Regions from separate parts of the Thermosulfuriphilus sp. genome, predicted to be linked through region 3. Evidence: riboswitches for the same ligand, from Rfam matches in the RefSeq annotation. Region 3 holds a riboswitch; each other region holds the start of a gene.
The links. A riboswitch is a leader RNA that binds a small molecule or an ion and turns the genes downstream of it on or off. The one in region 3 is predicted to bind cobalamin.
Positions count from the first base shown of each region.

Region 1: linked by a shared signal. The riboswitch ahead of ACXJJX_RS04865 (TonB-dependent receptor) and the one ahead of ACXJJX_RS05045 (sirohydrochlorin cobaltochelatase) in region 3 are both predicted to bind cobalamin.
Region 2: linked by a shared signal. The riboswitch ahead of ACXJJX_RS00800 (cobaltochelatase subunit CobN) and the one ahead of ACXJJX_RS05045 (sirohydrochlorin cobaltochelatase) in region 3 are both predicted to bind cobalamin.

Region 1 is NZ_JBPMLP010000031.1:13,989-18,196, reverse strand. It holds gene ACXJJX_RS04870 (TonB-dependent receptor plug domain-containing protein) at 1-391, opposite strand, end outside; gene ACXJJX_RS04865 (TonB-dependent receptor) at 418-1,662, opposite strand; cobalamin riboswitch at 1,770-1,981, opposite strand; gene ACXJJX_RS04860 (HAD family hydrolase) at 2,087-2,932, shown strand; gene ACXJJX_RS04855 (hypothetical protein) at 2,947-3,141, shown strand; gene ACXJJX_RS04850 (IMP cyclohydrolase) at 3,218-3,823, shown strand; gene ACXJJX_RS04845 (hybrid sensor histidine kinase/response regulator) at 3,820-4,208, opposite strand, start outside.
Region 2 is NZ_JBPMLP010000004.1:41,419-45,626, forward strand. It holds gene ACXJJX_RS00790 (WD40 domain-containing protein) at 1-348, opposite strand, end outside; gene ACXJJX_RS00795 (energy-coupling factor transporter transmembrane component T family protein) at 345-1,097, opposite strand; cobalamin riboswitch at 1,295-1,507, shown strand; gene ACXJJX_RS00800 (cobaltochelatase subunit CobN) at 1,629-4,208, shown strand, end outside.
Region 3 is NZ_JBPMLP010000032.1:39,599-43,806, forward strand. It holds gene ACXJJX_RS05030 (ferredoxin-like domain-containing protein) at 51-737, opposite strand; gene ACXJJX_RS05035 (RrF2 family transcriptional regulator) at 766-1,194, opposite strand; gene ACXJJX_RS05040 (TPM domain-containing protein) at 1,285-2,322, opposite strand; cobalamin riboswitch at 2,455-2,649, shown strand; gene ACXJJX_RS05045 (sirohydrochlorin cobaltochelatase) at 2,753-3,685, shown strand; gene cobI (precorrin-2 C(20)-methyltransferase) at 3,695-4,208, shown strand, end outside.

The DNA.
Region 1 (4,208 bases), on a different contig from region 3:
CCGTATAGGTATAGTTGATCGAGATCTGAAGCCAAGCATAGGGTCGGGCCTCGATGACGGTTTCTAGCCCGGAGACATTAGCCGTTCCCGAATTATAGTAACTCCAGGTAGTATAGTTAAATCCGATTCGATCTTCGTAGTGAGTGTTAAAATAGACAGCTTCCCAACGAAGTCTTCCGCCGAAAAGATCCTGTTCCAGACCAAGGTCTCCGCCGGTGCTTTCCTCGGGTTCGAGATCAGGATTGCCGTAGCGGGGATGATAGAGATTAAAGAGGGAAGGGGCCCGGAATCCCGTGGCCAAGTTTCCTTTGAGTTTTAGGTTGTAGGGGAGGAAGAAGGCGGCTCCAAGCTTGTAGGTGCCATGGGTACCGAACTCTTCGTGGTCGTCAATTCGCTTTCTTAAACTTGCTCATATGGTCAATCCAAGCAAGTACCGAACTCTTCGTGGTCGTCAATTCGCCCTCCGATATTGACGACGAGGCGATCCTTCAAGAGGCTTAAAAAGAGATTGGTGTAGTAGGCAAAGGTGTCGATTTCGTCGGCATAGTCGGCCGTACTCCAGCTAGAGGCATAGTAGTATCTTCCTTGTTCCCGATAGTATTCGATACCAGCGGTCAGGACCGCCTCGTTCCGGAGACGGAAGTGATTGAGAAAGACCACCGGATAGGTTTTCCCCCGGGAGAGCCCCTCTGAGGCCGAATCGGTCACCTTGGTCCCATCTAAACGGTACCCAAGGATACCATCATCAGGGTCAAAACGATCAGTTCGGAAAAAATTATAACCCAAATTGAGGCTCCAGTCCCACCAAGGAAAGGGACTCTGGGAGATCTCAAGATTACTGATAAGGATGGTCTGACGCCTTTCGGCATTGGGGTCATTGTAGGCCTTAAAACTTTTGTAATCCCACTGGCCGTAATTGAGGAAGGAATAAGCATAACGAAGGTTTATATCGACCTTAATATCCTTAAAGAACCTTGGTCCTTTTTTAAAAAGTTCGGTGTTGAGATTGGCATCAAGGGTTGTCTGACGGAACTTGCTGTCTTTATATAGACCGCCAGCATTTATTCCTGAGACTCCGAGATAATATCCCAGCCCTTTTGCTGTTCCTCGGACACTGGCCGCTGCTGTCTTGGTATCATAGCGACCAAACTTGGCCTGGGCTGAGGCCCGGTTAGGCCCTCCGCCTTTGGGGGTAAATATCTGAATGGCTCCAGTCATAGCATTTGAGCCGTAGAGGGAGCTCTGGGGTCCCCGGACGATTTCGATGCGTTCCAGGTCGTAGACGTCGATATAGCTCCAGAAGTCTCCAAAATCATTGGCCGGATTAGTCGGATTGTAGATTCTGATTCCGTTAAAAAGAACGGCTGTGTCTTGATTTTTACCCCCTCTGAGACGCACGTAACCCCACTGGCCGAGCCAGCCATTGTGTTTGACGTCCAAGGCTGGATAAGTCTCCATGATCTGGTATAGGCTCTCCACTTGGCGATTTTCGATCTCCTTTTTGGAGATAACGGTCACTGAGTCTGGGAGCCTGCTGGCCTCTACCGGAGATCTGGTGGCGGTTACGACCACCTCTCCTAGCTCAAGACTTGTTTGGGCCAAGGTGAGGGAAGGTAAGAGACTGAAGGCTAAAAGTAAGGAAAACAGAGACCTTAAGAACATAACAGCACCTCCTCGCGAAGTTTTTTCGTGAGGAGGCTTCAGGGGTAGAAGTTCCTGGAAGGGGGTCCCCTTCTTCAGGAACGAGGCAGTTAGCCCCGAAGCCTCGCTCCCTTAAAGGGCCCCGGGCCGGTATCCCGGCTTCCGGATCAACCTACTTACCGCGCCTTCCCGGGGCCCTATGGGGCCCCAGTGGCCTGTCGCCTGGAGTCCTCCAGGCCTAGCGGTGTTCGTCCCCGGTCACGGTTGCGGGCCAGCGCCGGTCTTGCACCGGACTTCCCGTTTAACCCCCTTCAAGGGCACCCGGGGCCCTTTAGGTTGAAGTTGAATGTCGATTGGTAGCACAAAATTTTTCCTTTGTCTATTGAGGACATCACTCCATCTCTGATCTTTACACCCCGCCAAGACCAAGGGTATATGAGGATTTATGGACATTAGGTATTCTCGAAGGCCGGCCCTTGGGCCGCTTTTTTGTCATTTCTGGCCGGGGCTAAAGCTTCTCTCCTGGGATGTCAATCAGACTTTGGTGGCGGAAAACACCATGGTCGCCTTAGCAGGCTTGGCTGGCCATAGAAAGAGGGCCCAAGAGATCGTCGAGGCCCAGACTGCTGGCCGTCGTCCGGTGGAGACCACCCTGAAAGAACTGGCCCGGCTTACGGCTGGGCTTCCCCTGGAAGATATCGTTTCCTATGTCTGTTCTCTGCCGGAGCTGCCGGGGTTAAGGCTGACCTTGAAGGCCTTCTGCCGGGCTGGTCTTATCCAGATCATTAACTCTACGGGATACACCGTTGTTCTTTCCCTTTGGAACAAAATCCTTCAGAGGCACCTAGGTGAGGCCCCGTTTTCTAAGATCATAGCCAATCGTCTCCGTTTTGAAGATAGCCGTGGGGAGGAGGTCCCGGAAGAAGAGGTCTTAGAGACTGCTGTCGCCCTCCTTGAGGGAAAGAGGCCTCAACGGGATTTGTTTGTCTCCGGAGACCTTGATCTGGTAATCTCCGCCGAAGAGGCTAAAGCGGTATTCCTGGAGCAGATTATCAGACAAGAGGGTCTATTTATGTCAGAGGTGGCCCACATTGGTGACTCCATGGGAGACTCGGAGGTCATTGCCTGGATGGCCAAAAACGGAGGCCTAGGGCTAGCTTTTAATGCCCGCCCCGAGCTTGTTCTGTTCCTGGAGCGCCTTTCAGAGAGGCGTCTTCCAGGCCAGGCCGTCATTGTTAGCTCTAGCGATCTTCGAGATCTGGCTCCGGTAATCTTAGGAGAGACCCTTTAATCAAGGAGGGGGTGATGGAGAAGTGCCGGAAGGAGGGCTGTCAGGGGGTGCTGGAGCTCCGAAGGTTCACTATAGCCATAAAAGAAGGGGGAAGAGTCTCTTTCTGGGAGATACTGGCTCTGGTCTGTTCGTCATGCGGTCAGATAGTCCAAGAGATTTCAGAAGGCGCAGGAGACCGGGAAGAGGCGCTCTTTTTTCTGGGGTATTAGGCCTCATAATTGAGGCCCTTTGGAGATCATGATAGAAAAGCCACAAATCTAACTTTTCCTCACAAGGAGGTCAACGGTGAAGATTAAGCGGGCTCTTATTAGTGTAACCGATAAGACCGGAGTGATTGATTTTGCTAAGGCCCTTCATGAAATGGGGGTGGAGATTATCTCTACCGGGGGGACGGCCCGGGTGATCCGTGAGGGAGGGGTTCCGGTAACCGACGTCTCAGAGGTAACCAAATTTCCTGAGATGCTGGATGGTCGGGTAAAGACCCTTCATCCGGCCATTCATGGAGGCATCTTGGCCATTCGGGAAAATGTCTCTCATATGGAGGCCCTAGTTCAGCATGGGATCTCTACTATTGATCTAGTGGCGGTCAATCTCTATGCCTTTGAAAAGACAGTGGCTTCCGGGGCGGATCTTGATACCGCTATAGAAAACATCGACATTGGTGGCCCGACCCTTCTTCGAGCTTCGGCCAAAAACTTCCGCTATGTAACGGTTATAGTCGATCCGGCTGACTACGAGACGGTGCTCTACGAGATGAGAGAAAACAATGGGGCCACTACCCTTAAAACCAGATTTCTCCTGGCCCGTAAGGTCTTTGAGACTACTAGCCGTTACGATACCGCCATCTTTAACTATCTCTCCAGTATTGATCCCGGTAGGGCTTTGGTCTAAGAGGACTCTTGAGGGAGGAAGACGTAAAATATAACTCCTTCGTCCCTCCCGGGAGCTGGGGAGATGAGGCCCAGCTTTCCTCCCAAGGCCTCAAGGACTAGGCGGCAGAAGTAAAGACCCAGCCCCATTCCTCCCTTCTTTCCCCGGGAGCAGAGTTGAACAAATGGTTCAAAGACAGCCTTTTGGAGCTCCTGAGGAATAGGGCGGGCGTGGTTAAAGACACTAATCAAGACTCCCTGGGGGAGATCCTTGATGAGTTCCGAACCTCGGGCTCTTTCCAGGCGGAGGCACACGTCTCCGTGGCCGTATTTCATCGCATTGCCCAGGAGGTTATCAATTACCCGATGAAGGAGGTGACGGTCACTTAGGATCTCGTCTCCTTCTG
Region 2 (4,208 bases), on a different contig from region 3:
GCCATCTGGACCCTGCTCGCCATAGTAGATGATTTGGCCATCAGGGGAGAAGGCAACCCTTTTTACCATGGCTTCAGGGATTCGCTTCTGCCAAAGGATCTTTCCGTCTCTGGTGCTAACGACCATGATCCGCCCTAAGAAGGTTCCGATGGCCAAAAGATCTCCAGTGGGAGAGAAGGTAAGGAAAACATCCGGGGGGTGGCCGGCCCGAACGTAGAAGGAGACGTCTTCCAGGCCGATCCGGAAGGCAAGAGAAAGACCAGGGACTTTGGGGATAAAATCCTCTCCTTGGCCAATTCTAACGGGGATGAAGGCCAAAATGGCAATGACAATTAACATTCTGGTCATCTCAGGTCTCCTAGAGATAGAATCTCGCTAAAGAAAGAATAGAGGTGTCTTAAGGGGCTAAAATAGAAAATTTCCTGTTGATAGAGCCAGAAGAGGATCTTTAGAGTTGCCACTGCCAAGGCCAGAAAAAATAAGCTCAGGCTGAGGGCCAGCTCTCTGCGAGGCCAAATTAACCGGCGGTAATGGCTCCGGGGCTTTAGGGGATCAAAGCCCCGGGTGAGCAGGGCCTCGGCTACCTCCCGGGAGCGCCTTACGGCCCCGGCCAGGATGGGAAGGGGGCTAGCGAGTTCAGTGGTTATCGTCCTGCGGATCCCCTGAGATAAGGGCCGGTACCCCTTAAGCCGCATGGCTGCCCGGACATTGGCCATCTCTTCAGCGATGACCGGTAGAAATCTGATGGCCATAATGGAGAGGAAAGAAAGCCCGTAAGGGATCCTGAGACCTATCAGCCCCCAGAAGAGCTTGTCTGGAGGGGTGGAAAGGCATAGGGAAAGGCCGGCCAAAAGGCCACTTATAAAGCGCAGAGACTGGATTAGACCGTAATAAATCCCCTGTTTGTAAACATAAAGGCCCCCTAGGTGGAGATTGCCTATGTCCAGCGGAGGAACAAGGGTGAAGAGGACCGTTCGGGGAAAACACTGGTAGAACATTCCCTGACTGAACATAATCCCCCAGGCAGTAAAGGCAACAAAGACAAGGGTAAGTTTGATCCTTGACCATGAGGGTCTGGCCAAAGCGAAAAGGATCATCGTCAAAAATGCTAGCGCTCCCAGACTTAAGGCCTAATCAAGGCTTATGGCCAGAAGAGAGACCGAAAGGGTGAAGAAGAGCTTGGTCCGGGGATCAAGCCTCTTTAACATGCCGGCCATTATAAACTAAAGGGCGCCCAGGGGAAGGGATTTGAGATTTGACTTTCTCACGGCTTCTGGTATTTGCACTTAGAGTGCCTTGCTTTAAGGCCCCGGGTGCCCTTGAAGGGGGGTTAAACGGGAAGTCCGGTGCAAGACCGGCGCTGGCCCGCAACCGTGACCGGGGACGAACACCGCTAGGCCTGGAGGACTCCAGGCGACAGGCCACTGGGGCCCCATAAGGCCCCGGGAAGGCGCGGTAAGTAGGTTGATCCGGAAGCCGGGATACCGGCCCGGGGCCTTTGAGTGGGAGGAGGGCTTCGAGGCTTCCTGTCCCCTCCCGAAAGGATCCTTGAATCCTTTTCGGGAAGCTTCTTTGGCTTCCTGCCCCCTCCCGCTCCTGAATCATCACTTTGGCTTGAAGGAGCGGGAATGTATCGGTTTATCTATTACACTTCCTCTGGAACGGAGCTGACCGCCCTGGGGCGGGCCGCAAGACGCCTTAAAGCTGAGGGCCTCCCCGTTGAGATTATTGCCCGAAGTCGACTTGACATTTTTGATAATCGAGAAATCGAAAAGTTAGCGGCTTCAGCGGCTCGGGCGGTGGCTGTAATCCTTGCCCCTCATGGAGGAGATGATTCTATCCCCGGCTATCTAAGCCTCCTTGAGTCCGCCCGCCAGGCTCTGATCCACATTCAGCCCACTGGAGGCAGTGATGAGGACCAGGCCCTAGCCGCCAGATACTGTGATCTTGATTCACCGGCTTTCAAAAGAAGATTTCTTTATCTCCGCTATGGGGACGAGGAGAACCTCTATCGTTTTTTCAAGGATCTCTTCTTCACAGTGAGCGGCCGCCAGGAGGCAGCCCCTCCTCCTGTTGCCCCTCTTTTTGAGGGGATCTATCATCCGGAGTACTCTGGCCCCGGGGATCTTGAGGCCTATCTCTCCTGGGCTAAAAAGAGGCTAGGGATGGGGGCTCCGGTAGTAGGAATCTGGTTCTATCAGGGATACTACCTTTCTGGAGATCTGGATCCAGTCGATGAATTTATCAAGGCCTTTGAGTCTCAGGGCATTATTCCTCTGGCTGTCTTTCATCGCCGATTTGTGGATCAGGATCTTCCGGCCCGCTCTCCGACTGAAGTGGTCGAGTGCTTCTTTAAACTTAAAGGAACTTCGGTAATAAGGGCCCTAGTATCTCTACAACCCTTCTCCATGACCCTTCTTTGGCCGGAGACAGCGGCCATTTATCCCGGCCTCAAGGTCTCGGTCCTCCAGGCCCTGACCAGCTTTTCTTCCCGGAGAAGCTGGGAGGCGGAGCATATGGGGCTTTCCCCCATGGAGCTTTCCATCTCAGTGGCCCAACCAGAGTTTGACGGTTGCCTTATCACCACCTTAGTGGCTACAAGAGAGATCGTCGGCCGGGATGAGATCACCGGGGCCCGTTTGGCCCGTTTTGTCCCCCTTAAGGAGAGGCTCCTCAAGGTGGCCCGTCAGGCGACCGCTTGGGCCAAGCTGGCTTCGCTTCCTCCCTCCGAAAAAAAGGTGGCCATTGTCTTTCACCATTATCCGCCTCGGGCCGAGACAATGGGGTGTGCCTTTGGACTTGACAGCTTTGAGAGTGTGGTCCGTCTTCTCAAATCTCTAAAAAAGGCTGGTTTTAAGGTTGATCGTCTCTACAAAGACGGCGATGAGCTGGCCAGGGAACTTTTGACAACCCTTATCCATGACCGGCGCTACCTTCCGGCCCGAGAGCTCGCCAAAAGGGCCATAGCTGCCCTCTCCCCGGGGGACTATGTGGCCTTCTGTCGGTCATTTTCTTCCCGGGTTCAGGAAGAGCTCTCTCAGGCCTGGGGAAGCCCACCGGGGGAAGTATTTGTCCACGAGGGACGTCTTCTCATCGGGGGGCTGATAAATGGCCATATCTTTATCGGCCTTCAGCCACCTAGAGGGCATCTTGAGCGCTTGGAGGGTCTTTCTCCAGAGCAGCTCAATCTCCACGACCCTGGGCTTCCTCCTACTTATCATTACCTGTGTTTCTATCGCTGGCTCAAAGAGGGCTTTGGGGCTCAGGTGGTAATCCATGTGGGCAAACATGGTTCTCTGGAATGGCTGCCAGGTAAGGCCGTAGCCCTTTCCGAGGATTGCTATCCTGATGTGGCTATCGATGATTTGGCTAACGTCTATCCGTACATTGTCAACGATCCTGGCGAGGGGACCCAGGCCAAAAGGCGTAGTTATTGTGCCATCATCGATCATATGATCCCTCCCCAGATGGCCGCGGGCCGTTACGGGGCTTTGGAGGAGATGGCCGAAAAGATCAACCAATGGCATATCCTCAGGCAGGAAAGTCCAGCCAAGGCCGATCTTATCCTTGAGGACCTCAAAAGACTCATTGAGGAAACCCATCTCGCAGAGGATATTCCTCTTTCTGATGATGAAGCCCCTGAGAGTCTGCTCAAAAAGATCCATGACTACCTTGAGGAGATTGCTGAAACTAATGTCAATGACGGCCTTCATATCCTTGGCGAAGTCCCCGAAGGCCAGAGGCTTTGGTCGACCCTTGCGGCCATGCTTAAGGTTCCCTCTGGTCCCTGGCCATCTCCTTTTGAGGTTTTAAAGGAACTTCTCCCTCAGGCCTCAGCTCCGGAGAGGTATGCCCACCTTGAGGCTCTTATAAAGGAGGCCCTTAAGGGGCAGCTTCCAGAGGATCCAAGGCTTAAGGCAGCCCTTGGCTTTGTAAGGGAAGAACTTTATCCCCGAGTCCTAGGGATCAAAGAGGAGATGGACTACCTCATGGAAACCCTTTCCGGGGGATTCGTCCCTCCGGGGCCCTCTGGCGCCCCTACCCGTGGCAACACAGAAGTTTTGCCTACGGGACGCAACTTCTATTCTGTCGATCCCTTAAAGATCCCTTCTCCTGAGGCCTGGGAGATTGGGCGTCGTCATGCTGAGGCTCTGGTGGCCAAGTATTTTAAGGAACACGGACGCTACCCCCAAGCAGTGGCCATGGTG
Region 3 (4,208 bases):
GGCCCAATGATTGGGCCCCTTGTCTTTTTCTAAGGATCCCCGGTCAATCTTTAGGCCACCTTTTTAGCCTCAGTGGACTCACCAAGGATGGCCTTTTTAAACTCCTCAAAGCCTATCCGGTCAATGAGTCTTCCCAGACGATCCATCTTTTTGGCGTTTTTTTCATAATACTTGATAATCCGGTCGGCAATCTCCAGGGCCTCTTCGGTGGAGACGTTTTCAATCAAAGTCTGGGCCAGCCTTGGCCGGGCCCCACCGTTTCCGCCGACAGTGATCGTCCAGCCCCGACCCTTGCCGATAAAACCGAGATCCTTAATACAGGTCTCGCTACACTGGTTGGGGCAACCGGCGACTCCAATTTTGAACTTGGCCGGAAGCTGATAGCCATGATAGCGCTTGTCAAGTTCGGCCCCCAGACCGATGGCATCCTGTTGCCCTAGACGGCAAAAGGTTGTCCCCGGGCAGACTTTAACACTGCGCACACAGGCCCCTACCGCTGCCCCAGGGTCAACCCCGAGCTCTTCCCAGATACGATCGATGTCTTCCTCTTTGATGCCGACAATGGCAATTCGATCGGCACTGGTGAGTTTAAGGGCCTTAGCACCGTATTTTTCGGCAATATCGGCGATCCGACGCAGGAACTCAGGGGTCACCACTCCCAAGGGAACATGGGGAACGATGGCGTAAGTGGTCTTGTCTCTTTGAAGCACAGCTCCCTTCTCTCCGTCTTTAAGCATAATGAACCTCCTTCTCTCTTTGTTTTTTTTATTGAGAAGCCTTTTTTCTAAAGACCTTCTTGACCTCTGAAAGTCTAGTTCGGGCCAAGTGATCCCTGGCCACCTGGGTTATTTCTTTGATTAGCCCGCCCCATATGCATTCGAGACCATCACAGATCGGGGTCTCAAAAAGGCAATCACTAGGCTCAAGGGGCCCTTCTATGGCCTCATAGATCTCAAGGAGACTGATCTCCTCTGAGGGGCGGCCAAGCGTAAAACCCCCTTTAGGCCCTCGGGTCGATCTCACCAGGGCCCGGCGCCCCAAACGCTGAAGCACCTTGGCCAAGTGGGACTCTGAGACCCCAAGACAGGAGGCAATCTCCTTGACTCTGAAGGCCTGACCCTCCCGGGCTGCTAGATAGGCCATAGCATGGAGGGCCAAGGAAGCCGCTTCGGAAATCTTGAAGATACTGTTCATCTCAGGGCCTCACTGTGAGAATTTAGGAACTTAAATACCTTTTTATTTTTTTCTTGTCAAGAGTTTTTTTCGTTTTAAAAAAATTTTTACTTAATGACGAGCAGGATGAGGAAAACCGTTTTCATCAAAGATAAGATCTTTAAAGGCAAAAATATAGGGATGGTCAAGGCTTTGGAAGTACCACTGATTGAGATGGTTGAAGCGGATGAAACGGTTCATGCTGGCAAAGTCAAGCATCCACCCTCCATCGCCCCGGCGAAGGAAGTAGGGCGGAAGGTCCCTTCTGGACACTGGAAAGCGGATTACAGCCCGGTCTCCCCGGACAAAGACCTCTGGCCTCGGGGCCTTAAGGAGAGATCTCAAGGAGTTGTCCTGCTGGGCATCTGTGACCACCCAACTTCGGAAAAATCGACGGCTGTCCTCGGTATAGAGGCCAAGGTCCGGATCTTTTATGTGGAGGCGAAGCACCTGCTTGTACTTCTCTAGGGCCGCAAGCGGGTTAGGTTGGGGACCAAATTCTGACCTGAAAGCGAGAGTCTCTTTTTGTGGACCAAAAGAACCGATTTTGACCTTGGCCTTGGCCCCGGCCCCCCCAGAAAGATAAGTAAGTTCCCTCCCAGGTCCTTTTAGGGGCTCATAGTTTGCTTTTTCCATGGCCCGCAGAAGCTCTCCAGCGATAAGCTCCACCGTGGCCTCTATACCAGCCCCTATCCGGCCAGCGGCGAAAAAGGGAGCCATCTGTTTCCTTTCTATATAGCCAATAAAAATATCGGTGAGAAAGGGCTCAAGATCGTAGCCGATCTCCAGCCTGACCTCTCCCCCCTCTGGATCCACCAAGAGGAGGATCCCCCGGGCCCCTTTTGTCTTCCTCCCCAAGGCCTCTTGTTCAAAGATCTCATTGGCCAGAAGATCGATATCCTGGGCCCGCTTTCCAAGGATGACCGTCTTGAGCTCAATATCAAGATCCTTTAAAAGGGCTGCCGTCAGGGTAGCAATTTTCTTTCTCTGGTCCGGGTCCAAGATACCAGCCTGATCAGCCACCGGATCCCAGGAAGGCTCTTTCTGCCCACAGCTTCCAAAGACCCAAGCTAAGGAGAAAATCAAAACCAAGATCCGAACCTTACCCATCTCCACCTTCCTTTAGGCTGGTTGCCCAAATATTTACCCCTTAGATTTTCTAGGTCGGCCATTTAACAAGGTTTTTGAATCTTAAAAGACCTTCCTCTAGCCTGGACAGGACCAAAGCGACGTGCTAATTGTCCAGAAATCCTGGGCCCTGGTTACGGGAAGTCCGGTGGAAGACCGGCGCTGGCCCGCAACCGTGACCGGGGACGAACGCTGCTAGGCCTGGAGTCCTCCAGGCGACAGGCCACTGGGGCGCCGAGGGCCCCCGGGAAGGCGCAGTCAGTAGATTGATCCGGAAGCCGGGAGACCGACCAGGGCCCACAGGGAACGGGGCTTCGAGGCTTCCTGTCCCGTCCTAGAAGACCGGTCGCTAGGCCTCTTCTGACCCGCCTCGAAGCTTCTCCCCAAAAATCAAAACAAAGGGAGGAGCCCTATGCGCATGATCATCTTATTTTTGTTTTGTTTACTGTTGGGAGGTTTTTTAGCCGTCCAGGTAAATGGCTATCAACTTAAGACCCAACACCTCAAGAAGCGCCCGGCCATCGTCATTGCTGCCTTTGGGACCTCTACCCGAGCCCAGGTGACCTTTGACCATTTCAGCCAAAAGCTCAAAGAGGCCTTGCCCGGATATGAGATCCGCTGGGCCTTCACCTCGGAGATTATCCGAGAGAAGATGAATCGGATCTACGCCCAAAAGGGCATAGAGCGCTATCTGCCGAGCCTTCAGGAGGCCCTGGCCAGACTTGAGGCCGAAGGATACCGGAAGGTGGTCGTTCAGCCCCTCCATATCTTTCCCGGATATGAGTATCGCGATGTAGTGGAGATCTGTGCCCGTTTTCCGGGCTTAAGGATCGTCGTCGGTGAACCCCTTCTTTATCGCTGGGAGTATATCCATGAGGTCCTGGAGGCCCTGAAGAAAGAATTCCTTCCCCCAAAGGAGGGATTTAATATTTTGGTGGCCCACGGTACCCCTACAGCAGCCGATCCGGCTAATATCGTCTATCTGGGGCTTCAGTGGATGCTAGAAGAAAAATATCCTAATGTAGCCGTCGGTACCGTAGAAGGGGTCCCTGATGCCGCCAGCATCCTTGAACGGGCCAAGAGGTATCCAGCCGGCCGGGTTCGGTTTATTCCTTTTATGTATGTGGCCGGAGACCACATCATGAACGACATCATGGGAGAGGAGCTTGAGGAAGGGGAGCTCTCTTGGCGTGAGATAGTTGAAGCCGCTGGCAAGAAGGCCGATTGTGTGACTGTCTCCTACCAAGGTAAAAAATATTATCGGGGCCTGGGATTCTACGATGAAATCAACGACCTTTTCATCAAGAATCTCAAACGGGCCCTCAAAATAATGGACCTTTACTAGGGAGGCCTAGTGAAACTAGGAAAACTCTACGGGGTGGGGGTTGGCCCGGGAGACCCCAAGCTCCTGACCTTAAGAGCCGTTGAGGTCTTAAAGGCGGTGGACCATATCTTTGTGGCCGCCTCCACCCGTAACTCTTATTCGGCGGCCTTAAACATCGTCAGGGCCCATATACCTGAAAAAACTATAGTCGAAAGACTGGATTTTCCCATGACCAAAGACCCAAAGCTTCTTGAAGAGGCCTGGAGAAAAAACGCCCAGAAAGTGGCCTATTATCTCCGTCAAGGCCAGGACACAGCCTTCCTGACCCTAGGAGATCCAAGCCTTTATTCCACCTTCGGTTATCTCTACCGGCGGATAAGGCAACTGCTTCCCCAAATTGATTGCGAATTTATCCCCGGGATCTCGGCCTTCCAGGCAGCCGCCGCCAGACTTCGCCTGACCTTGGTCGAGGCCGACCAGTCCCTACTCCTCGCCTCAGGGGCCACCGGTGGCCAGACCATAAGGGAGATGGGAAAGCTGGCTA